Regions from separate parts of the Hymenobacter ruber genome, predicted to be linked through region 2. Evidence: riboswitches for the same ligand, from Rfam matches in the RefSeq annotation. Region 2 holds a riboswitch; each other region holds the start of a gene.
The links. Region 2 has a riboswitch for S-adenosylmethionine ahead of ACYVM5_RS20225 (amino acid permease). Riboswitches for the same ligand answer to the same signal wherever they lie in the genome.
Positions count from the first base shown of each region.

Region 1: linked by a shared signal. The riboswitch ahead of metH (methionine synthase) and the one ahead of ACYVM5_RS20225 (amino acid permease) in region 2 are both predicted to bind S-adenosylmethionine.
Region 3: linked by a shared signal. The riboswitch ahead of ACYVM5_RS06780 (O-acetylhomoserine aminocarboxypropyltransferase/cysteine synthase family protein) and the one ahead of ACYVM5_RS20225 (amino acid permease) in region 2 are both predicted to bind S-adenosylmethionine.
Region 4: linked by a shared signal. The riboswitch ahead of ACYVM5_RS03705 (phosphoadenosine phosphosulfate reductase family protein) and the one ahead of ACYVM5_RS20225 (amino acid permease) in region 2 are both predicted to bind S-adenosylmethionine.

Region 1 covers NZ_BAAGQX010000002.1:1,118,703-1,124,082, forward strand. The annotation lists gene ACYVM5_RS05395 (SDR family oxidoreductase) at 1-1,065, shown strand, start outside; gene ACYVM5_RS05400 (molybdopterin molybdotransferase MoeA) at 1,225-2,445, shown strand; gene nudK (NUDIX hydrolase) at 2,530-3,105, opposite strand; SAM riboswitch class I at 3,320-3,428, shown strand; gene metH (methionine synthase) at 3,503-5,380, shown strand, end outside.
Region 2 covers NZ_BAAGQX010000004.1:2,260,759-2,266,138, forward strand. The annotation lists gene ACYVM5_RS20215 (hypothetical protein) at 1-6, opposite strand, end outside; gene ACYVM5_RS20220 (hypothetical protein) at 209-667, shown strand; gene ACYVM5_RS20225 (amino acid permease) at 795-2,249, opposite strand; SAM riboswitch class I at 2,482-2,573, opposite strand; gene ACYVM5_RS20230 (TonB-dependent receptor plug domain-containing protein) at 2,821-4,800, opposite strand; gene ACYVM5_RS20235 (M1 family aminopeptidase) at 5,055-5,380, shown strand, end outside.
Region 3 covers NZ_BAAGQX010000002.1:1,456,481-1,461,860, forward strand. The annotation lists gene ACYVM5_RS06765 (lysylphosphatidylglycerol synthase transmembrane domain-containing protein) at 13-1,110, shown strand; gene ACYVM5_RS06770 (hypothetical protein) at 1,176-1,595, opposite strand; gene ACYVM5_RS06775 (LysM peptidoglycan-binding domain-containing protein) at 1,783-2,064, shown strand; SAM riboswitch class I at 2,313-2,428, shown strand; gene ACYVM5_RS06780 (O-acetylhomoserine aminocarboxypropyltransferase/cysteine synthase family protein) at 2,817-4,196, shown strand; gene ACYVM5_RS06785 (homoserine O-acetyltransferase family protein) at 4,472-5,380, shown strand, end outside.
Region 4 covers NZ_BAAGQX010000002.1:709,801-715,180, reverse strand. The annotation lists gene ACYVM5_RS03715 (sulfate adenylyltransferase subunit 1) at 1-243, opposite strand, end outside; gene cysD (sulfate adenylyltransferase subunit CysD) at 354-1,268, opposite strand; gene ACYVM5_RS03705 (phosphoadenosine phosphosulfate reductase family protein) at 1,407-2,165, opposite strand; SAM riboswitch class I at 2,435-2,523, opposite strand; gene ACYVM5_RS03700 (RNA polymerase sigma factor) at 2,728-3,306, shown strand; gene ACYVM5_RS03695 (hypothetical protein) at 3,435-4,220, shown strand; gene ACYVM5_RS03690 (hypothetical protein) at 4,217-5,380, shown strand, end outside.

The sequences.
Region 1 (5,380 bases), on a different contig from region 2:
ACCAATACCGCATTAGTAGTGGGTGCCAGCGGCATCATCGGCAGCAACCTGGCCCAGGAACTGCTGGCTAATAACTGGACGACCTACGGCCTGGCCCGTCGCCCCGACACCAGCATTGCCGGCCTGCAGCCCGTGGCTGCCGACCTGATGGACGTGGCCAGTCTGGAAGCCGCCCTGGCCGACATTCGGCCCACGCACGTGTTCATCACCAGCTGGATGCGCAACGACACCGAAGCCGAGAACATCCGCGTGAACAGCGCCATGGTGCGCAACCTGCTGGCCGTCCTCGGCCCCAAGCATACCGTGCAGCACGTGGCGCTGGTAACGGGCCTGAAGCATTACCTGGGGCCGTTTGAGGCCTATGTGAGCGGCGGCGTGGCTCCGCCTACGCCCCTGCGCGAGTCGCAACCCCGCCTGGCGCTCGACAACTTTTACTACGCCCAGGAAGACGAGGTGTACGCCGCGGCCGAGCGCGACGGCTTCACCTGGAGCATCCACCGGCCGCACACCATTATCGGCAAGGCGGTGGGAAATCTGATGAACCTGGGCACCACGCTGGCCGTGTACGCCAGCATTTGCAAGGCCACGGGGCGGCCCTTCCGCTGGCCCGGTTCGCAGGCGCAGTGGGACGGGCTGTCGGACGTGACCGATGCCCGCGTTATCGCCAAGCAATTGGTGTGGGCCGCCACCACCGAGGCCGCCCGCAACGAAGCTTACAACGTGGTGAACGGCGACGTTTTCCGCTGGAGCCAGCTGTGGGGCCGCCTGGCCGGGTGGTTCGGCGTGGAGGCCGTGGGCTTCGATGGCAGCATTCACCCGCTCGAAGCCGAAATGGCCGGCGATGCCGAACTGTGGCGCGAAATCGCCACGAAGAATGGACTGGCCGAGGCTGATTTGAGCCGCCTGGCCTCGCCCTGGCACACGGATTTGGACCTGGGCCGGCCCATTGAGGTGATGACCGATATGGCCAATAGCCGCAAGCGCGGCTTCACCGTGTTTCAGAGCACGGAGGACTCGTTCTTTGATTTATTTGCGAAGCTGCGCGAAGACCGGCTGATTCCGTAGGGCGGCTGTGCTGGCAGAACGTCATCCCCAGAACGTCATGCAGAGCGCAGCGAAGCATCTTTACCGCAGTAGTAAATCCTTGCGATTGGATTAGTATTGAGGTAAAGATGCTTCGCTGCGCTCTGCATGACGTTCGTATTTAACGCTTAACTCCCTCCCATGCTCACCCCCGCCGAAGCCACCGCCCGCGTCCTCGCCACCGCCCGCCCGCTGCCCGCTGAAACCGTGGCCCTGCCCCACGCCGCCGGCCGCATCTTGGCCGAAACCCTCGTGGCCGACCGCGACTTCCCACCCTTCAACCGCGTGGCGATGGACGGCATTGCGGTGAGCCACGCGGCGTGGGCGGGCGGCCAGACGGAATTCGACCTCGCCCACACCCAATACGCCGGCGAGCCCGCCCGCCCGCTACCCAGCCCGCGGCAGGCCGTGGAGGTGATGACCGGCGCGGTGCTGCCCGCCGGGGCCGATGTGGTGGTGCGCTACGAGGACATTTTGCTGCACGACAACCGCGCCCGCATCCAGATTCCGCCGCCCGATGCGCCCGGCGTCAACATCCACCACCAAGCCGCCGACCGCCGCGCCGGCGATGCCCTGCTATGCCCCGGCACGCGCCTCGGCCCCGCCGAGCTGGCCGTGGCCGCCACCGTGGGCGCGGCCGAAATAGCCGTGCTGCGCAACGCCCGCGTGGCCGTGGTGAGCACCGGCGACGAGCTGGTGGGCATCGGCGCTACGCCGCTGGCGCACCAGATTCGGCGCTCCAATGTGTATGCCCTGCAAGCGCTATTTACCCAGGACGGGGCCGATGTTTCGCTGTTTCACCTCTCCGATAACGTGGAAGAGCTGCGCGTGGGCCTTACCAATATTCTGGCGGCGGGCTTTGATGCCGTGGTGCTGAGCGGAGCCGTGAGCAAGGGCCGCGCCGACCACCTGCCGGGCCTGCTGCGTGAACTGCACGTTGAAGAAATCTTCCACGAAGTGCAGCAGCGGCCCGGCAAGCCGCTCTGGTTTGGGGCGCGGGCCGGCGGGCCGGTGGTGTTCGGGCTGCCCGGCAATCCGGTGTCCACCTTCATCACGGCCTGCCGCTACGTGCGGCCTTGGCTGCGCGCCGTGCAGCAGCCCGAAGGCGCGGCCGAAAATGCTGTTATTGAAGCTCCGCTGCCGGCCGTGCTCACGGTCGATATCACCTTCAAGCCCCAGCTCACGCACTTCGTGCCCGTGCGCCTGACCGTGAACGCGGAGGGCCGCCGCCTGGCCACCCCGCTCCGCGTGGGCGGCTCCGGCGACATGCTGGGACTGGTAGGGGCCACCGCGTTTCTGGAGCTGCCGCCGGAGCCGGCCGTGTTTGCGGCAGGCAGCGTGTGGCCGGCGTGGGGGCTGTAGGTTGTAGCACATGATTTAGCTTGTGCTCGGCATGGCACCTCCGGTCGACTGGCTTCCAAAGACCTAAAAACCTGGGCTTCCGCCCTACGCCAGCAGCTGCCGCAGCCGCAGGTGTTGCAGCAGCATAATGGTCTTGCCGTCCTGGATTTCGCCGGTTTTCACCATGGCAAGAGCTGCTTGCAGGGGCATTTCGAGCACTTCGATTTCCTCTTCCTCAATGCCGCCACCGGCGTGCTGCTCGGTGGCCGCCGAGTATTCGGCCAGGTAAAAAAACAGGCGCTCCGTGACCGAACCGGGGCTCATGTAGGCCTCCATCACCTTCTCGACGTGGGTGAGGCGGTAGCCGGTTTCCTCCTCCGTTTCGCGGATGATGGCCGTGTCCGGGTGGTCATCATCGAGCAGGCCGGCGCAGGCTTCGATGAGCATGCCCGTGGGGTTGCCGTTCACGAAGGTGGGCAGGCGGAACTGCCGGGTGAGGATGACGTGGTCGGTGGCGGGGTCGTGGAGCAGGATTACCGCCCCGTTGCCCCGGTCGTAGGCCTCGCGCGACTGGGTTTCCCAGGTACCGTTTTTGCGTTGGTAGTCGAAGGTGATTTTGCGCAGGGTAAACCAGTCGTCGGACAAAGTTTTCTGCTCGCGGATGCGGATTCGTTCGTTCATACAGGGGAGGCAAATGCTCGTGGTTGAGAACAAGTAACGACGCGGTTTGGCAAATCGATACCGCAGCGCACCATCGGCGAAAAGCCAGCCACCCGCCTGTTGTGCCCGCCGCCGCCTTCCTGGCCCGGTACTGCGCAGCCGGCCCGGTGGGACTTTTATAGCCCCTGCTTCCGCTTGCGCTACAAGCCCCATTCCGTTGTATCTTCGCCCTACGCTGCTATCCAGAAAGACCGAGGGAACGGGCCCGATGACGTCTTGGCAACCTACCGCGAGTAGGTGCCAACTCCCGTTTCACCGCCGTTTTTGGTGAAAGAAGATGACAGCCGGAACTGTGCTTCCCCGCACGGGTTTCTTTCTGGATACGCGCTTGTACGCTGCTATACCGAATCCGAAAGAAATGTCCACTGCCACCCTCGCCGCCCCCTCTCCTCTTCCCGAACTGCTCCGCCAGCGCCTGTTGATTCTCGACGGCGCGATGGGCACTATGATTCAGCGCCACCCGCTGACCGAAGAGGATTTTCGCGGCACCCGCTTCGCCGACCACCCCAAGCCCCTGCGCGGCAACAACGACCTGCTGAGCCTCACCCGGCCTGATATTATCAAAGGAATCCACGCCGAATATTTCGCCGCCGGGGCCGATATGGTGGAAACCAACACCTTCTCAGGCACCACCATCGCGCAGGCCGACTACGGCCTGGAGCACGTGGTGTATGAGCTGAACTACGAGTCGGCCCGCCTGGCCCGCGAGGCTGCCGACGAGTACGCCACGCCCGAGCGCCCGCGCTTCGTGGCCGGCGCCGTGGGCCCCACCAACCGTACCGCCTCGCTTTCGCCCGACGTCAACCGTCCCGGCTTCCGCGCCGTGACCTTTGATGAGCTGGCCACCGCCTATCTGGAGCAAGTGCGCGGCCTCGTGGATGGCGGCGTGGATACGCTACTCATCGAAACCATCTTCGACACGCTGAACGCCAAAGCCGCACTTTATGCGGTGCAGAAGTTCTTCGACGAAGGTGGCCGCGTGGTGCCCGTCATGATTTCGGGCACCATCACCGACGCCTCGGGCCGCACCCTTAGCGGCCAGACGGTGGAGGCTTTCTGGAACAGCATCCGCCACCTGCCGCTGCTGAGCGTGGGCCTGAACTGCGCCCTCGGGGCCGACCAGCTCCGCCAGTACGTGCAGGAGCTGAGCCGCATTTCCGACGTGCATATTTCGGCCTACCCCAACGCCGGCCTGCCCAACGCCTTCGGCGGCTACGACGAATCGGCCCAGGAATTTGCCGCGCTGGTGGAAGAATACTTGAAGGAAGGCATCGTGACGGTGGTGGGCGGCTGTTGCGGCACCACGCCCCAGCACATCGCCGAATTGAGCAAGCTGGCCGAGAAATACCAGCCCCGCCAGCTGCCCACCGAGCAGATTCCCTCCACGCGCCTAAGCGGTCTGGAGCCGTTTACCATCAAAGAGGAAAGCCTATTCGTGAACGTGGGCGAGCGCTGCAACGTGACCGGCTCGCGCGCCTTCGCCCGCCTCATCCGCACGGGTGCTTATGAAGAAGCCCTGGCCGTGGCCCGCCTGCAGGTGGAAGAAGGCGCGCAGGTGCTCGACATCAACATGGACGAGGGCATGCTCGATTCGGAGCAAGTGATGACGACTTTTCTGCACCTCATTGCCTCGGAGCCCGACATTGCGCGGGTGCCCGTCATGATTGATTCCTCGAAGTGGAGCGTGCTCGAAGCCGGCCTGAAATGCGTGCAGGGCAAGAGCATCGTGAACTCGATTTCGCTGAAAGAAGGCGAAGAGGCCTTCCGCGAGCGCGCCCACACGGTGCGCCAGTACGGGGCTGCTGTGGTGGTGATGGCCTTCGACGAAAACGGCCAGGCCGACTCACTGGAACGCCGCATTGAAATCTGCCAGCGTAGCTACGATATTTTGGTGAAGGAAGTGGGCTTCGACCCATCCGACATCATTTTCGACCCCAATATCCTGACCGTGGGCACGGGCATGGACGAGCACCGCAACTACGCCCTCGACTTCATCGAAGCCGTGCGTTGGATTAAGGCCAACCTGCCCGGCGCGCTTACCAGTGGCGGCATCAGCAACATCAGCTTCTCGTTCCGCGGCAACGACGTGGTGCGCGAGGCCATGCACACGGCCTTCCTCTACCACGCTATCAAAGCCGGCCTGGACATGGGCATCGTAAACCCCGGCCAGCTCGGCGTGTACGATGAAATCGAACCCCACCTGCTGGAGCTGGCCGAAGACGTGCTCCTGAACCGC
Region 2 (5,380 bases):
GTTCATGGGCAAGCGCAGGAATTCAGCCGCCAACTCCTTGAATGGGGGTAAAAGTTCGGCGGGAAGTGCAATGGCAAAGGTATTGGGCCGGGGATGATGGTTAGCTGAAATTATGCAACGGCTCCCCAGTGCTGGCCGAACGGGCACTTCTGCCCCACAACCGGCCGCCCGGGCCGCCGTAGAACCGGCACACCCTCCCCTATCATCTATGGCCCGTATCATCGTCGGTTTATTTACCAGCGCCTCCGAAGCGGAGTTTGCCGCCACGCAGGCGCAGACCGCTGGTCTTGCTCCTGGCAGCATCAGCATCGCCACCCAGCAAACCCTGCAAGCCCAAAACCTGCCCGATGCCGGCGCGCCCGCCGAGCCCTTCCGCGAAAGCGTGACGCGGTTTTTCACGGACCTGTTCAGCGGCAGTCAGCTCGATGATGCCCAGGCGCACATTGCCGCCACCGGCCCCGAGCACGCAGTAGTCACCATCGAAACCAACACGCCCGCAGAAGCCGAGCAGGCCCGCGCTGTCCTCGACCGCTGCGGGGCCGTGGACGTGTACAAGCAGCGCCCCCTCACTCCCACCGCTGCGGAGGGTGAAATTGACCTGGAAGGCGACCTCAGCCGCGTGCGCGATGATGAAGAGCTGGACGCCAACGGTCTGACCACGCATTGAGGGCTATGCGTTAGAAGCGTCTGTCATCCTGAGCGCAGCGAAGGACCTTATCACGTTGGCAACACGCCTGCATGAAGCCGCTCAAGCGTGATAAGGTCCTTCGCTACGCTCAGGATGACAGACGCCCTTAACTCTTAACTTCCTCCTGCGTCAGCCGCAGCTTGCTATTTTTCTTCCCGTAGCCGAAGTAGATAACCATGCCCAGCGCCAGCCACACCACCAGGCGCAGCCACGTTTCCCAGGGCAGCGAGGCCATCATCACCAGGCACACCACGATGCCGAGGATGGGCACCACCGGCACCCAGGGCGTGCGGAACGAGCGCGGCGCATCGGGGTTGGTGCGGCGCATGATGAGCACGCCGAGGCACACCATCACGAAGGCCAGCAGAGTGCCGATGCTCGTCATTTCGCCCACTACCGAGATGGGCACGAAGCCCGCAAACAACGCAATGAACGAGCCCAGCAACAGGCTGGACTGAAACGGCGTGTTGAACTTGGGGTGCAGCCGCGAGAACACCGGGGGCAGCAGTCCATCGCGCGACATCGAGAAAAACACTCGCGACTGCCCCAGCAAATCGACTAGAATAACCGACGTGTAGCCCACCAGAATGGCCAGAATCACGGCCGAGGACAGCCAGGCGTAGGGCGTTTTCTCGATGGCAATGGCCACCGGCGCGGCGCTGTTTTTGAACTCCGTGTAGTTGGCCAAACCGGTCAGCACGTGCCCGAACAGCACGAACAGCACCGTGCACACCGCCAGCGAGCCAAGGATGCCAATGGGCATGTTCCGTTGCGGGTTCTTGGTTTCCTGCGCCATGGTGGCCACAATGTCGAAGCCGATGAAAACGAAGAAGATAACGCCCGCCCCGCGCAGAATCCCACTCAGCCCGAACTCGCCGAAGGTGCCCGTATTGGCCGGGATGTAGGGTTGGTAATTGGCAGGGTCGATGTAGCGCCAGCCCAGCGCGATAAACACCAGCACCACGGCCACCTTCAGGGCCACCACCAGCGCATTGAACCACGCCGAGCCTTTGGTGCCGCGCGTGACGATGGCCGTGATGGCCAGCACAATGAGCATGGCCGGCACATTCACGTAGCCGCTCACGGTACTGCCATCCGCCAGCGTAGCCGACTCAAACGGCGACATCACCAGTCGCGCCGGAATGTGCAGCCCGTACTTCCCGAGAAATTTGATGAGGTACTGCGACCAGCTGATGGCCACCGTGGCCGCGCCCACCGAGTATTCGAGCACCAAGTCCCAGCCGATAATCCAGGCGAACAGCTCGCCCATGGTGGCATACGAATAGGTGTAGGCCGAGCCCGAAACAGGCACCAGCGCCGCAAACTCGGCATAGCACAGCGCGGAAAAAGCACAGCCCACGGCTGCCACGATGAAGGAAATGGTAACGGCCGGCCCCGCGTTATTGGCCGCCGCGATGCCGGTGAGCGAGAACAGGCCCGCCCCAATGATGACCCCGATGCCGATGGCAATCAGGCTCACGCCGTTCAGGCTGCGTTTGAGGGTGTTCGCCCCCGTTTCGGCGGCTTCCGTGCGGAGCAGCTCCAGTGATTTTTTCAACATAACAGATGGAAACGCGCCACGCCACCGCTCCACCCGGAGCGGCCATGCCGCAAAGCAAAAAGCCCGTAAAAAGGAATGAAACCGCGCCGGCCGTAGCCTCAGCTACGCGGCGCTACTGCCCGAAATCAACAGCAACAACAGCCCGCAAACATCCGGCCCATTGATAACAAACGGGCACGAAAAACACCAGAAAAAGCAATCGAAGCAGCGGAAACGGCAGGCACGGCAGTTGTTTTTATATGGTCAGGAATTGGCACCGGGCCGCGGTTGCGGGTGGTTGCCGGCGCGTCGTCGAGCCTGTCTCTCAGCGCCTCTGTATAAAAACAATCCTTCCGGGAGGAGGAATTGATGGGGCAAAGGTAAGGCCGGACGGGCCAAAAGCTCTAACGCGAAACCTCACCCCCGGCTCCTCTCCACTGGGAGAGGGGAGTTGCAACGGCGCTATAATGCCTTCCTCATAAAGCAAAAAAGGCCCTGACTCGATTGAGTCAGGGCTTTCTTGAACATTGTCGGCGGGCTTCTCTCTCCCTTATGGAGAGGGGTCGGGGGTGAGGCTTTACACCAAAGGCCGTTATTTCCGCAGGGCCACGCGCACACCGGCCATCAGCCAGCGGCCGGGCATCTGGGCCCCCAGCAGGTCGGAGTATTTCGCATCGAATAAGTTCTGGGCCTGGCCCACCACCCACAGGCGCTCGGGCAGCAGCGCCACGTCGAGGCGGCCGTTGATGACCACGTAGTCAGGGGTGAGCTGGGCGTCGTTCACGGCAGCGCTGGGCACGGTGTTCTGGCTGGCACGCTGCTTATACACCCCGCCCAGACTGGCCGTGAAACGGCGGTGTACCAGGCTCAGATTGCCGCTGATGAGCTGCCGGGCCACGTTGCTCAGGTATTGCGACACGATGCTGCCGTCCACGTTCAGGTGAGTGTAGGTGTAGCCCACGCTGCCTTCGAGGCGCAGGCCTTGGCTGAGCTGGGCGCGGGTGCTGGCTTCAAATTCGAGGCCCTGCGTGCTCACGGCAAACAGGTTCTGGGCGTAGCGATAGGTGCTGGCCGGGTTCAGGTTGGTGAAGCCGCTGCCGGCCTGCACTTCGGTGCCGGGCGTGGCCACGTAGTCAATCAGGTTGCGGCCGTAGCGGTTGAAGTAGGTGCCGCGCAGCACGAGGGCCGGCAGCGGGTGGAAGTCCAAGCCGCCTTCGTAGCTCCAGGTGCGCTCGGCTTCGAGGCCGGGGTTGCCCACGTTGAAGCCGTTAGGCACGATGCCGGGCCGGATGGCCGAGTTGTACTGCTCGGTAAAATTCGCCGCCCGGATAGCGCGGCCCACGGCGGCGCGCACGGTCAGCTTCTCGCCCAGCAACTGGCTGGCCGTGAGCTGGGGCAGCACTTCGGTGCCATAGGCCCGGTCGTGGTCGAGGCGCAGGGCGGCGGTCAGGTTCAGGCCGGCGGTGGGCATGAGGCCGGCCACGGCAAATGCGCCCTGGTGCCACACGGCGTGGTCGCCCCGGTCGTTGCTGCGCACGCTGCGGCGGTCGGCCTGGCCGCCCAGGGTCAACTGCACCTTGTCGGAAAAGCGCAGCTGGTGCTGGCCCTGCACGTTGAGGTAGTGCATGAGGTGGTCGCTGGCCGCCGAGGTAGGCGTGTACACGTAGTAGTCGGTGCTGCTGGTGCCCACCAGCTGCAATTCGGTGCGGGCGCGGGCGCTCCATTCGTAGCGCAGCTGGCCCTGGTACCAGTCGCGCGAGGTGGTTTCGCGGGCGCGGTCGCCGGCATTGGTGGTATAGAAGTTCTGGGCGTTGTAGTCGCGCCGGTCGAAGCTGGCGCGGGCGGCGGCGCTGAATTTGGGGCTGATTTGGTAAGCGCCCGAAAGCGAATAGGTGTTTAGCTTGAAATCGTTGCGCAGGCCGCCGGGAAGGTTCAGCAGCTGGCCACTGGCGGTGTTGTTGAGGATGCCGCCGGCCAGGCGCAGTCCTTTGTCCTGGCCATAAAAGCCCGCGTTGGTGGTTTTCAAATCGTACTCGCCAGCCATAAACGTGCCGCCGATTTCCACGCCATCGGGCCGGTGGGTGGCCGCAAATGTTTTGGTGACGATGTTGACGAAACCGCCCACGGCATCGGGGCCGTAGAGGGCCGCGCCGGGGCCGCGCACCACTTCAATCTGTTCAATTTCGGCCGGCGTAATAGGTAGGTAGCCCGCGAAGTGGCCCGTGAGCGGGTCGTTCAGCCGCATGCCATCCAGCAGAATCAGCACCTGGTTGAAGGTGGAGCCGCGCAGGGTAATGTCGGCCTGGGTGCCGAAGTTGCCCCGGCTTTGCATCTCGATGGCCGGCAGCAGACGCAGCAAGTCGTCGAGCGAGGCCACCGGGTACTGGCTGAGCGCGCGGCCGGGCACTACGGTCACGTAGCGGCCGGTCTGGCCGGCTACCTGGTCGAGGCGGGTGCCGTAAACGGTGACTTCGTTCAGGGCACGGGTGCTGTCGGCCGGGGTGCTTTGCGCGAGGGCGTTAAAGGTGAAAAAGGTGCAGAAAAGTGGGGTGGCGTAGTGCGTGAGTCGCATTCATTGGTGGGTTGGTGGGGATGCAAAGCTACGGTAGGGCTTGTAGCGCGGACTTTGTAGTCCGCGGCTCGCTGCCCCGCAGCGAATGATTACCGACTGCCATCGCCCAGATATTCTGCGTTTTCGCATTCGCCGTAGCGCAGCGAGCCGCGGACTACAAAGTCCGCGCTACTTTCGCCTTCGCGTCAGGCAACGTTGCTCACGCCGCCGTGTCCTTCGCGCGAAATCCATTTTCACTCACCCGAAGTTTCTCTATGAAGCACCTTTTCGCGCTGGGCCTGCTGAGCCTGGCGGCATCCACGCCGGCTTTCGCGCAGGCTCCCACCCCGCCCGCTGCCAAGCCCGAATCTCCCTACCGCGCCTCGGCCACCAAAGTCAACGACCTGGTGCACACCAAGCTCGACGTGCGTTTTGACTATGCCAAACGCCACCTGCTGGGCAAAACCTGGATTACCCTCAAGCCCCACGCCTACCCCACCGACTCGCTGCGCCTCGATGCCAAGGGCATGGACATCAACGCGGTGGCCCTGATGAATGGCACCGCGCAAACGCCGCTCAAATACGATTACGCCGATGGCAT
Region 3 (5,380 bases), on a different contig from region 2:
TTATTTCCTTCGATGACCGATAAACCCCTCGCTCCCCTGCCCGAAGACGACGCGCATTTTTTGCAGCGCTTGCAGCCCTCGCGGCTCATTCTGCCCGTCGTGATTGGCCTGAGCGTGGTGGGGTTTATGTTCTGGCGCAGCTACAAGCCCGGCGACCTCACTCCCCTGGCCCACGCCCGTTGGGAGTGGCTGCTCGTGACGCTGGGGGTGCTGCTGGCCCGCGATTTTGGCTACATCTACCGCATCCGGCACATTGCCGAGCGCGAGCTGAACTACCGCCAGAGCCTCGACGTGATTATGATTTGGGAATTCGCCTCCTGCGTGCTGCCCTCGGCAGTGGGCGGCACGGCGGTGGCTTCGTTTATTCTGAACAAAGAAGGCATTCCGCTGGGCAAATCCCTGGCCTACATCATGGTTACGGCCCTGATGGACAACCTGTACTATGTCATCATGGTGCCGCTGGTAGTGCTCATCGCGGGGGCCGGGCTCTACCCGCATGAGGCCATGCAGGGTGCATTCATCGCCACGCTGCGCATTGCGTTTGTTATCAGCTACGTGGCCGTCACGGCCTACGCCGGGCTGATGCTCTACGCCATTTTCATCAACCCGAAATCGGTGCGGCGGCTGCTGGTGCGGCTGTTCTCGTTCCGGCTGCTGCGGCGCTGGCAGCGCTCCGCCTACAAGCACGGTCAGGGCATGATGGATGCGTCCATCCAGCTACGCGGCAACCCCGCCATTTATTGGGTGCGGGCAGCGGCCAGCACCTTCTTCGTCTGGACGGCCCGCTACCTCGTCATCGGCTGTCTCATCGCTGCCTTCGTGCCGATGGATGCCGACACCTTCCTCTTCATTTTCGCCCGCAACCTCACCTACAAAGTGCTGCTGCTGCTGGCCATCACGCCCGGCGGCGCGGGCATTGTGGAAGGCGCGTTTCCCACGTTTTTCGGCAAGTTTATCGGCACGGCCACGCTCACCAGCTTCATGGTGCTGCTGTACCGGGTGGTCACGTACTACCTCTATCTGGTGCTGGGCACCATTTTCCTGCCGCGCTGGGTGGCGCGAGTATTCGCGAAGCGGCCGGCCGGCGCGGCGCACCGCATCGCCAGGTAAGCACCACAAAAAAAGCCCCGAACCAAGCTGGTTCGGGGCTTTTTCTTAGCTGAGTTCCGAAAAGATTACTCGGCTTCGAGCATCAGCGCGGCCCCGTCGGCCGACTTCAGCGTGAGCTTTTTGTCGGTCAGCGTTTCCACGGCGAAGGTGTTGCTGGTGGTAGCGCCGTCGGGCGTCAGGGTGATGGTTTTGCCGGCCTGGTCAAACGTATATTTGCCCGAAACCGCGCCGCTCGCCCCGGTCATGTTGTAGGTGCCGTTGGCGAAGATGCGCAGTTCTTCCTGCTTCTGGGCGTCGGTTTGTTTCACTTTGTCGCCAGCGGTATCGGTTTCCTTGGCGGTTTTCCACACCTTGCTATCGGTGCCGTACAGCATATTCACGCCCTCCACTTTGCCTTTGTCGTTGCTGCACGAGGCGGCGAACAGCGACACAAGCAGCAGCAAGCTGGCGAAGTAACGGAGCGAAAAAAGGGACTGGAGTTTCATGTGCACAAAGGGTAATGGTGAAAGAATGAAAACATGACGCACGGGGTGCGGCCTCGTCGGCTTACGACGCAGACGCAAAAGAGTTTAGAACGAAACCCCGCCTAAACTTGTCCGTATAGCAACCCGGTCGGCCCGCCCGCAAGCGTTTCCGGCAGAATTTATCTCTCCATTTAACTTCACCGAAACCATGGGACTCTTCGATTTCATCAGCGACAAAGGCGAGCAAAAGCCCGTAGAGCCCGCGGCTAAGCCGTCGGCCGGCGGCACCGATTTTTTTGGCAACGCCAAACCCGAAGCAGCCGGCAACACGTATACCGTTGTTAGCGGCGATTCCCTCTCGAAAATAGCCAAGCACCACTACGGCGATGCCGCCAAGTGGCACCAGATATACGACGCCAACAAGGCGCTCATCGGCGACAACCCTGACCACATCGAAGTGGGGCAGGTGTTGACCATACCTAGTCTCTAGGTACTTTTTTGCAGAAAAAAGGTGAGAAAAGCCACTCTGTTTCAGGGTGGCTTTTTTGCGTTTGGGGGGGTGAAATAGGCGGTCGTATTGACTACACCGCATGTCATCCTTCGCTGCGCTCAGGATGACAGACGATTTTGGCGCTGCCGAAAAAATATTTTCGCCCACTCGCTTGCCCATCTCAAAAATCCTGCTCTACCTTTGCATTACCAACCCGGTACTCCCCGCTAACGGTGGGCAGTTTTCAAGTTTTATACAGAAGTGGCGAGAGACTAGGCTCCGTGACCCACTGGCAACCTTCGCAAAACGAAAGGTGCCAATTCCTACCCAACCGCAGCTCCGGCCGCGCTGGGACAGATGATTCGAGTGCCATGGAAAATCCCTCACATTCTGCTTTTTTTCGCCCGTCTGCTCCGGCTGCTTTGTGCGCCGTAGGGTCGGGTTTCTTTGTTCCGGCCGCAGGCCGTAACGTGGCCGCACTCACTTCGCAGCGAATGCGAATGTGCTGTTGCCGCCCGTGTTGTTGCTAAGCTGATTCCGGCTTAGAACCCCTCCCCCCACTCTTCTGGATTTTTTTGGTGGCCCCGTGGGTCTGCCGCGTGCGCTTTCGGGCCTTCGCGGTGGGTTTGGGCCACGCCGGCAGCACGGGCTATTTCGGGGAGTTTTGGCGCTAAAAAAGGCCTTTTCAGGACCGCGGCGCACCTTTTCCAATTGTCATTTCGGTTTTTCAAAATTTCAAAACCAACCCCATCATGTCTGTTCAGCCCCAACACTTCGAAACCCTCCAACTCCACGCCGGCCAGCAGCCCGACCCCACCACCGGGGCCCGCGCCGTGCCGCTGTTCCAAACCACCAGCTACGTGTTCAAGAGCGCCGAGCACGGCGCGAACCTGTTTGCTCTGAAGGAATTCGGCAACATCTACACCCGCCTGATGAACCCCACCACCGACGTGTTTGAGCAGCGTGTGGCGGCCCTCGAAGGCGGCGTGGCGGCGCTGGCTACCGGCTCGGGCCAGGCGGCCCAGTTCATTGCCCTCAACAACATCCTGCAGGCCGGCGACAACTTCGTGAGCACGGCTTACCTATACGGCGGCACCTACAACCAGTTCAAGGTGGCATTCAAGCGCTTGGGCATTGAGGTACGCTTCGCGGATGGCGACAATCCGGCTTCATTTGAGGAGCATATCGACGAGAAAACCAAGGCCATTTATTTGGAAACCATTGGCAACCCCAGCTTCAGCATTCCGGATTTTGAAGCTATTGCGGCCATCGCGAAGAAGCATGATTTACCACTGATTGTGGACAACACCTTTGGGGCGGGCGGCTACCTGTTCCGGCCCCTGGAGCACGGCGCGCACATTGTGGTGGAGTCGGCTACGAAGTGGATTGGCGGGCACGGTACCAGCGTGGGCGGCGTGATTGTGGACGGCGGTACCTACGACTTCGGCAACGGCAAATTCCCGCAGTTCACGGAGCCGAGCGACGGCTACCACGGCCTGATTTTCAACGACGTATTTGGCAAGGGCGGGCCGTTTGGCAACATCGCCTTCATCATCCGGGCGCGGGTGGAAGGGCTGCGCGACTTTGGGCCGGCCATCAGCCCGTTCAATTCCTGGCAGTTGCTCATCGGCCTCGAAACCCTGAGCCTGCGCGTGGACCGCACCGTGGAAAACGCCCTCAAAATTGCCACTTGGCTCGAGGAGCACCCGCAGGTGGAGAGCGTGAACTACCCCGGCCTGCCCAGCAGCCCCTACTACGCCATCGCCAACAAGTACCTGAAGCGCGGCTTCGGCGGCGTACTCTCGTTCCGGGTGAAAGGCACCAAGGAAACAGCCACACAATTCATTGATAACCTGAAGCTCATCAGCCACCTGGCCAATGTGGGCGACGCCAAGACGCTCATCATCCAGCCCTCGGCCACTACGCACCAGCAGCTAAGCGAGGAGGAACAACTGGCCGCCGGCGTCACGCCGACGTCGCTGCGCCTGTCGGTAGGCATCGAGCATTTCGACGATATCAAGGCCGATTTGCAGGCGGCGTTTGATGCCATCGGCAACACGGCCAGCCTGCCGACCGAAGGCGAAGAAGTGGGCGAGCCCGAGCTGGAGCACACCCAACCACTGGAAGCTTAGTTGGTAGTGGTTAGTGGTGAACGGTTAGTGGTCAATGACAATCAGCCGCTACAACTTACCACTAACCGTTCACCACTAACAACTACCAAAGTATTGCCGTCAGCGGGCCACCCCTGGCGGGTCGGTGCCAGTCTCGCTGGCGGCCGAGTTTTATCGCAGCTTTAGAATCAGTGCATCGGCCCGGGCCTCTTCCGTGATGGGAGGAGATATGGGAGTGAGAAACTATTGCGCCGGGCCGGTTCGCTGGTTCTGAAGCTGTGCTATTGTATTGAATTATGCCAACCCAAGTATTTGAACTGCCCGACCTGACGCTGGAAAGCGGCGAAACCCTGACCGGGGCGCACGTGGCCTACCAGACCTGGGGCCAGCTCAACGAAGACCGCGACAACGTGGTGTGGGTGTGCCACGCCCTCACGGCCAACGCTGACGTGCTGGCCTGGTGGCCGGGCCTGGTGGGCCCGGGCTGCTACTACGACCCCGCCGACTGGTTTATCGTGTGCGCCAACGTGCTGGGCTCGTGCTACGGCAGCACCGGCCCGCTCGATGCCGACCCGGCTACCGGGCAGGCGCGTTTCCAGCGCTTCCCGCTGCTGAGCATCCGGGACCTGGTGCAGGCCCACGAGCTGCTGCGCCAGGACCTGGAGCTGACGGACATCAACACGCTGATTGGCGGCTCGCTGGGCGGGCAGCAGGCGCTGGAGTGGGCCGTGCAGCGGCCCGATTTGTTCGACCATCTCGTGGTCATTGCCACCAACGCCCGGCATTCAGCCTGGGGAATTGCTTTCAACGAAGCCCAGCGGCTGGCCATCGAGGCCGACCCGACTTATGCTGCCGGCCAGCCCGGTGGGGGCGATGAAGGCCTGCGGGCCGCCCGCGCCATTGCCTTGCTCAGCTACCGCAGCTACTCGGCCTACGGCGAAACCCAGACCGACCCCAACGACGATGAGCTGCTGCGCGAGCACCGCGCCAGCACCTACCAGCGCTACCAAGGCGACAAGCTGGTGTCGCGCTTCGATGCCTACAGCTACGTTTCATTGAGCCGGAGTATGGACACGCACCACCTGGGCCGCAACCGGGGCGGCGTGCCGGCGGCCCTGGCCCGCATTGGGGCGCGCACGCTGGTGCTGGGCATTACTTCCGATGTGCTGTTTCCGCTAACGGAGCAGCGGGAGCTGGCGGCCCAT
Region 4 (5,380 bases), on a different contig from region 2:
CTTGCGGCGCGGCGTGGTGAAGTATTTGTGGGCTACGTCGATGGTGATACCCTGCTCGCGCTCAGCCTTCAGGCCATCGGTTAGCAGCGCCAAATCAACATCGCCGCCGGTGGTGGCGCGGCGCTTTTCCAGCGTTGCCAGTACATCAAGGGAAACGGAGTCGCTGTCATAAAGCAGACGGCCAATGAGCGTGCTTTTGCCATCGTCAACACTGCCGCAGGTGATAAATCGGAGAAGGTCCATTTTTGGTGCTTGGTTTTTAGTGCTTGGTTTCTGGCGCTCGGTTGATAATCCGGGGCTTTGTGTGGCATTAGAACAGCCAAGCACCAAGCACCGGAAACCAAGCACCAACCTTAGAAATACCCGTTGCGCTTCCGGTCTTCCATCCCCGTTTCGGAGAGGTTGTCATCCAGCCGCGTCGCCCCACGCTCGCTCACTTTGGCCAGCAACAGGTCCTGGATGATGTCGTCCACGGAAGAAGCGTCGCTTTCCACGGCAGCAGTGCAGGTGGAGTCGCCCACGGTGCGGAAGCGCACGCGGCGGTTCACGATTTCGTCGGTTTCGTCCAGGTTCAGGTGTTCGCTGAAACCCAGGAGCTGGCCGCTGGGCAGCACCACGCACTGGCGCTCGTGCGAGAAGTAAATGTCTGGCAGCTTGATATTTTCGCGCTGGATGTAGTTCCACACGTCCAGCTCGGTCCAGTTTGAGATGGGGAACACGCGCACGTTTTCGCCCTTCTGGATGCGGCCGTTGTAGATGTTCCAGAGCTCCGGCCGCTGGCGCTTGGGGTCCCATTGGCCGAAGTCGTCGCGCACCGAAAAGATGCGCTCCTTGGCGCGGGCCTTCTCTTCATCGCGCCGCGCCCCGCCGATGCAGGCGTCGAACTCGAATTCCTCAATCACGTCGAGTAGCGTGTAGGTTTGGAGTGGGTTGCGGCTGGGGTATTTGCCGCCCGGCTCATGCAAGCCGCGCTCCCGAATGGTATCCTCCACCCGGCGCACAATCAGTTTCTCGCCCAGGTGCGCTGCCAGCTCATCGCGGTAGTTGATGATTTCCTCGAAGTTGTGGCCCGTATCAATGTGCACCAGCGGAAACGGGAACCGGCCCGGACGGAAGGCTTTTTCGGCCAGTCGGGTGAGGGCAATGGAATCTTTGCCGCCGGAAAACAAAAGTGCAGGCCGCTCGAACTGCCCGGCCACTTCACGTAGGATATGAATAGCTTCGGCCTCCAGACGGTCGAGGTAATCGAGATAAGCAGCGGTTGGCATTGGCATAGGAAGTCATGGTCCGAAAAAATCGGACGAAATTGAAAAACCGGAAGAGGTGGGTGGGATAAGGCCCGCACGCGGTGCCTTTGGGGAAGAAAATAGTGCCAGCAGACTTGCCGCTGGCGCATCGGTTCGGGCCTAGCCTAGCAATTGCTCCACCACCGGGTCGAGGCCCTGGTGGGCGGCGGTGGCGTGCAGGCCGCACTCCTTGGCAGCGGCATCTTCCCACCACCAGCGGCCGGCGCGGAAGTCCTCGCCCGGCGCAATGGCGCGGGTACAAGGCGCGCAGCCGATGCTCACGAATCCTTTGTTATGCAGCGGATTAACCGGAATGCCATTGGCCTGCGCAAAGGCCACGCACTCGGCCCAGGCCCAGCCGAAGAGCGGGTGCACTTTGATGAGCCCGTGGCCGGCATCCCACTCAGCGGGGTGCATGGTCTGGCGGTTCTGCGATTGCTCGGCGCGGATACCCGTTACCCACACCTGCTGGCCGGCCAGCGCCCGCGTCAGCGGCTCCACCTTGCGGATGTTGCAGCACTCTTTCCGGTTCTCAATGCTCTCGTAGAAGCTGTTGGGGCCTTTTTGGCGGGTCAGCTCCTCAATGGCCGCGCCGTTGGGGGCGAAGACTTCGATGGGCTTTTCGTAACGCAGCAAGGTCTTGTTCCAGGTCGAATAAGTCTCCTGGAAATTGCGGCCCGTATCGAGCGTGAACACCCGGATGGGCAGGTCGTTTTCGAAGATGAAATGTGTGAGTATCTGGTCCTCCAGGCCGAAGGAGGTGGAAAACGAGACGCGGCCGGGGAAGTGGTCGGCCAGCAGGGCCAGCGTTTCTGGTACTGAGCACTCGGGCAGGTAGCGGCGCAGGTCAGCAACCTGACTTTCAAGGGGTAATGCCATGATGGGAAGGGGAGTTTTTCTCCGCAGAAAAAACCAAACTGGGCCGTGGAGGCCGCAAAAACCCGCTACGCGTCGCGCAATGAATCAATCACCACAAAAGGGATAGCGGGGTGGCCGTCGCAACGGCCGCCGGAAGAGAAGCCCTAGTTCAACAACCAGCAATCTTCCCCGGCATAGCGGCCAGAGAACAGCACATGCAACAGCACATTCGGCGCGAAGCGGCGAGGGTGGCGGAGTGCAGGCGGGGATTGGTGGATGTGCTCACGGCGTTTTTATATGTCAGGACTTGGCACCGTTCCAACGGATGGGGGTTGCCGGCGTTTCGTCGAGCCTGTCTCTCCGCGCCTCTGTATAAAAATGAATAGCGCCCCAAACGAGGGTTGCTGGGCAAATGTAAAGGACGAAAATGCGAAATGCCAAAATTTTGTTTCGCGGAGATGAAACTGCCGGCTGCGCAAAAGGTTTGGCGGCCGTGCATTCGCCGCGTAATTTGCCGTGCAACCCCTGAACCTGCCGCGTGGTCTATGGGTTGCTTAAGCACTTCTAATACCCCGTTTTCTGCATGGAAGCCCTAGCCCACTCCGCCTACGTCGACATCAACGCCCCACTGGTGGAGCGCTGCCGCCTCAACGACCGCCAGGCCCAGGCCGAAATTTACCGGCGCTATTCCAAGGCCATGTTCAACGCCGCCCTGCGCATCACCGGCGACTATGCCGAGGCCGAAGATGTGCTTCAGGAGTCGTTTCTGAGTGCTTTTCGGGAGTTGAGCGGCTATAAGGGCGACTCGTCGTTCGGGGCCTGGCTGAAGCGCATTGTGGTGAACAAAAGCATCAACTGCCTGCGGCAGCGGCGGCTGGCGCTGGTGCCGCTGGGCGAGCAGCACCACGAAGAACCCGCCGAATCCGCCGCGCACTCGCCCGAGGACGAGGCCGATATGCACTACCGCGCCGACGTGCTGCGCCGCTGCATTCAGGAGCTGCCCGACGGCTACCGCGTGGTGCTCAGCCTGTATTTGCTGGAGGGCTACGACCACCTCGAAATCGCCGGCATCCTGGGCATTTCCGAATCTACTTCCAAATCGCAGTACAGCCGGGCACGGGTTCGGCTGCGCGAATTAGCCGCCCAGCGCGGCCTTAGCTAAGTTTTTATCCGTTATCACTAGTCGTTTAACCGTTCACTACCCTTCATCCGTTTTCGCCCGGCCGCGGTTTTCGTATAGCCCCGTGGCCCGCCCTGAACCTGGACGAACCGTGCGTCTGCTACTCATTCATGGATACCAAGAAAAATAATTCCCTTGAAACCTTCGTCGAGCGGCACCGCGCCGATTTCGACACCCACGAGCCGCGCCCCGACCTCTGGGCCGCGCTGGAGGAGCAGCTCAACGCCGCCACGCCCGCGCCCCAAATCCCGGCCATGCGCGTGGCCGAGGCTGTGGAAGTGCCGTTTGTGGCACCCGTGGCCGTTGTGGTTCCCGTTGCTCAGCCCGAAGCTCGTCTCCGCTGGTTTCAGCGCTACGGCGTAGCGGCCGCTCTGGCCCTGCTGGTGTTCGCCGCCGGGGCCAGCGAAGCCTGGAAGTCTCGCAGTGCCGCGCCCGAAACGGCCGCGGCTGCCGCGCCGGTCGCCACGCTCGGCAGCGCCGCCAATGAACCCGACGCGGCCCTATATCAGGGCGGTAACCCGCTTTCTCTCACCGCCGCCGAGCACACCACCGGGGCCGATAGCCAGCTGGTACGGGCCGTGCGCGGTATGGAAGCCTACTACACCAACCAACTGGCCCGCCGCCAAACCGAGCTGAGCCAGCTGAGTGGCCCCGGCATGGCCGCCATGAACGCCGACTGGCAGCACGAGCTGGTTTCGCTCGATTCCAGCTACCGCGAGCTCAAGCAGCAACTGCTGCACCACCCGCAGCCCGATGCCGTGCTCACGGCCATGAACCGCAACCTGCAAATCCGCCTCGATATTCTGGACCGGCAGCTGAACCTCGGCAACAACGCCCAGGCCGCGCCCAACAATAGCTCTTACGTGCTGGCCGATAGCCGGCGCCAGGCCGAATGAACCATGACATGGGCTTCCGAATGGGCCGCCTGTTGGTGCTGTGCGGCGGGCTGCTGGGCCTGTTGAGCCCGCGCAGCGTTCAGGCGCAGGACCGCCAGACCCGTTGGGTAGTGGTGGGCCACGGCGTGGCCATCAATATTCTTGCCCCCGAAGCGCGCCGCGCCGAAGCTGCTTTGTTTGGTCCGGAGCCGGAACCCGAGCAACAGAATCAGCTGCAACCCCAGGCGCAGCAGAACCCGCTGGTGGACCAAACCGACGGGCAGGGCAGCGCCAGCCTGCAGGTAGAGCAGCGCCGCCACTTGGTGCGCAGCTACGTGGTGCCGAAAACCGGCCGTCCGTTTTCGCTCGATACGCGCTACGGCCGGGTGCAAATCAATACCTGGAATAAGAAGGAAATAAAGGTGGATGCCGAGCTGGTGGCGCGCTCGGAGAGCGACGCCGGCGCCCGCCAGATTCTTGATGCGCTGGGCGTGCAGTGGCTTGATTACGACGCCAAAACCGGCGGCGTGGCCGTGAGCACGCAGTTTGGCCCCGCGCTGCGCGGCCGGGCCGGTGGCTGCCGCTACGAGGTGAATTACACCGTGTGGCTGCCCCGCACCACTGCCCTGAAAATCTACAACAACTTCGGCGAAGTGACCCTGGCTGGCGATGTAAGCGGCCCCACCGAGCTGGCCGTGGAATACGGCACCCTGCGCACCGCCCGCCTCGAAGGCCCCCGCAACCTCATCCGCATCGGCAACGGCGACTGCCGCATTGCCTTCGCCAGCCGCGCCAGCATTGATGCCAGCTACGCCCAGCTGCGCCTCGACACGGGCACGACGGTGGACCTGCGCAACAATTATTCGGACGTGGACATTGGAACGGTGCAGGACCTGACCGTGCACAGCAAGTACGGCGACGTGGCCCTGGGCACCGTGCGCAACCTGCGCGGCTCGTCGGGCTACTCGCGCTTCACCATCGAAAAACTCGACGAAGCCCTCGACATGGCCCTGCGCTACTGCCCCGATTTTGTGGTGCGCGACATGGGCGCCAACTTCCGTCAGGTGAACCTCGACGGCGGTTTCAGCACCATCCGGCTGGGCTTTGCCGAAACGCCTGCCTTCCGCTTCGATGTGAGCACCGAGCAAGGTCAACTGCTGGTCGATAAAAACTTAGTTCGC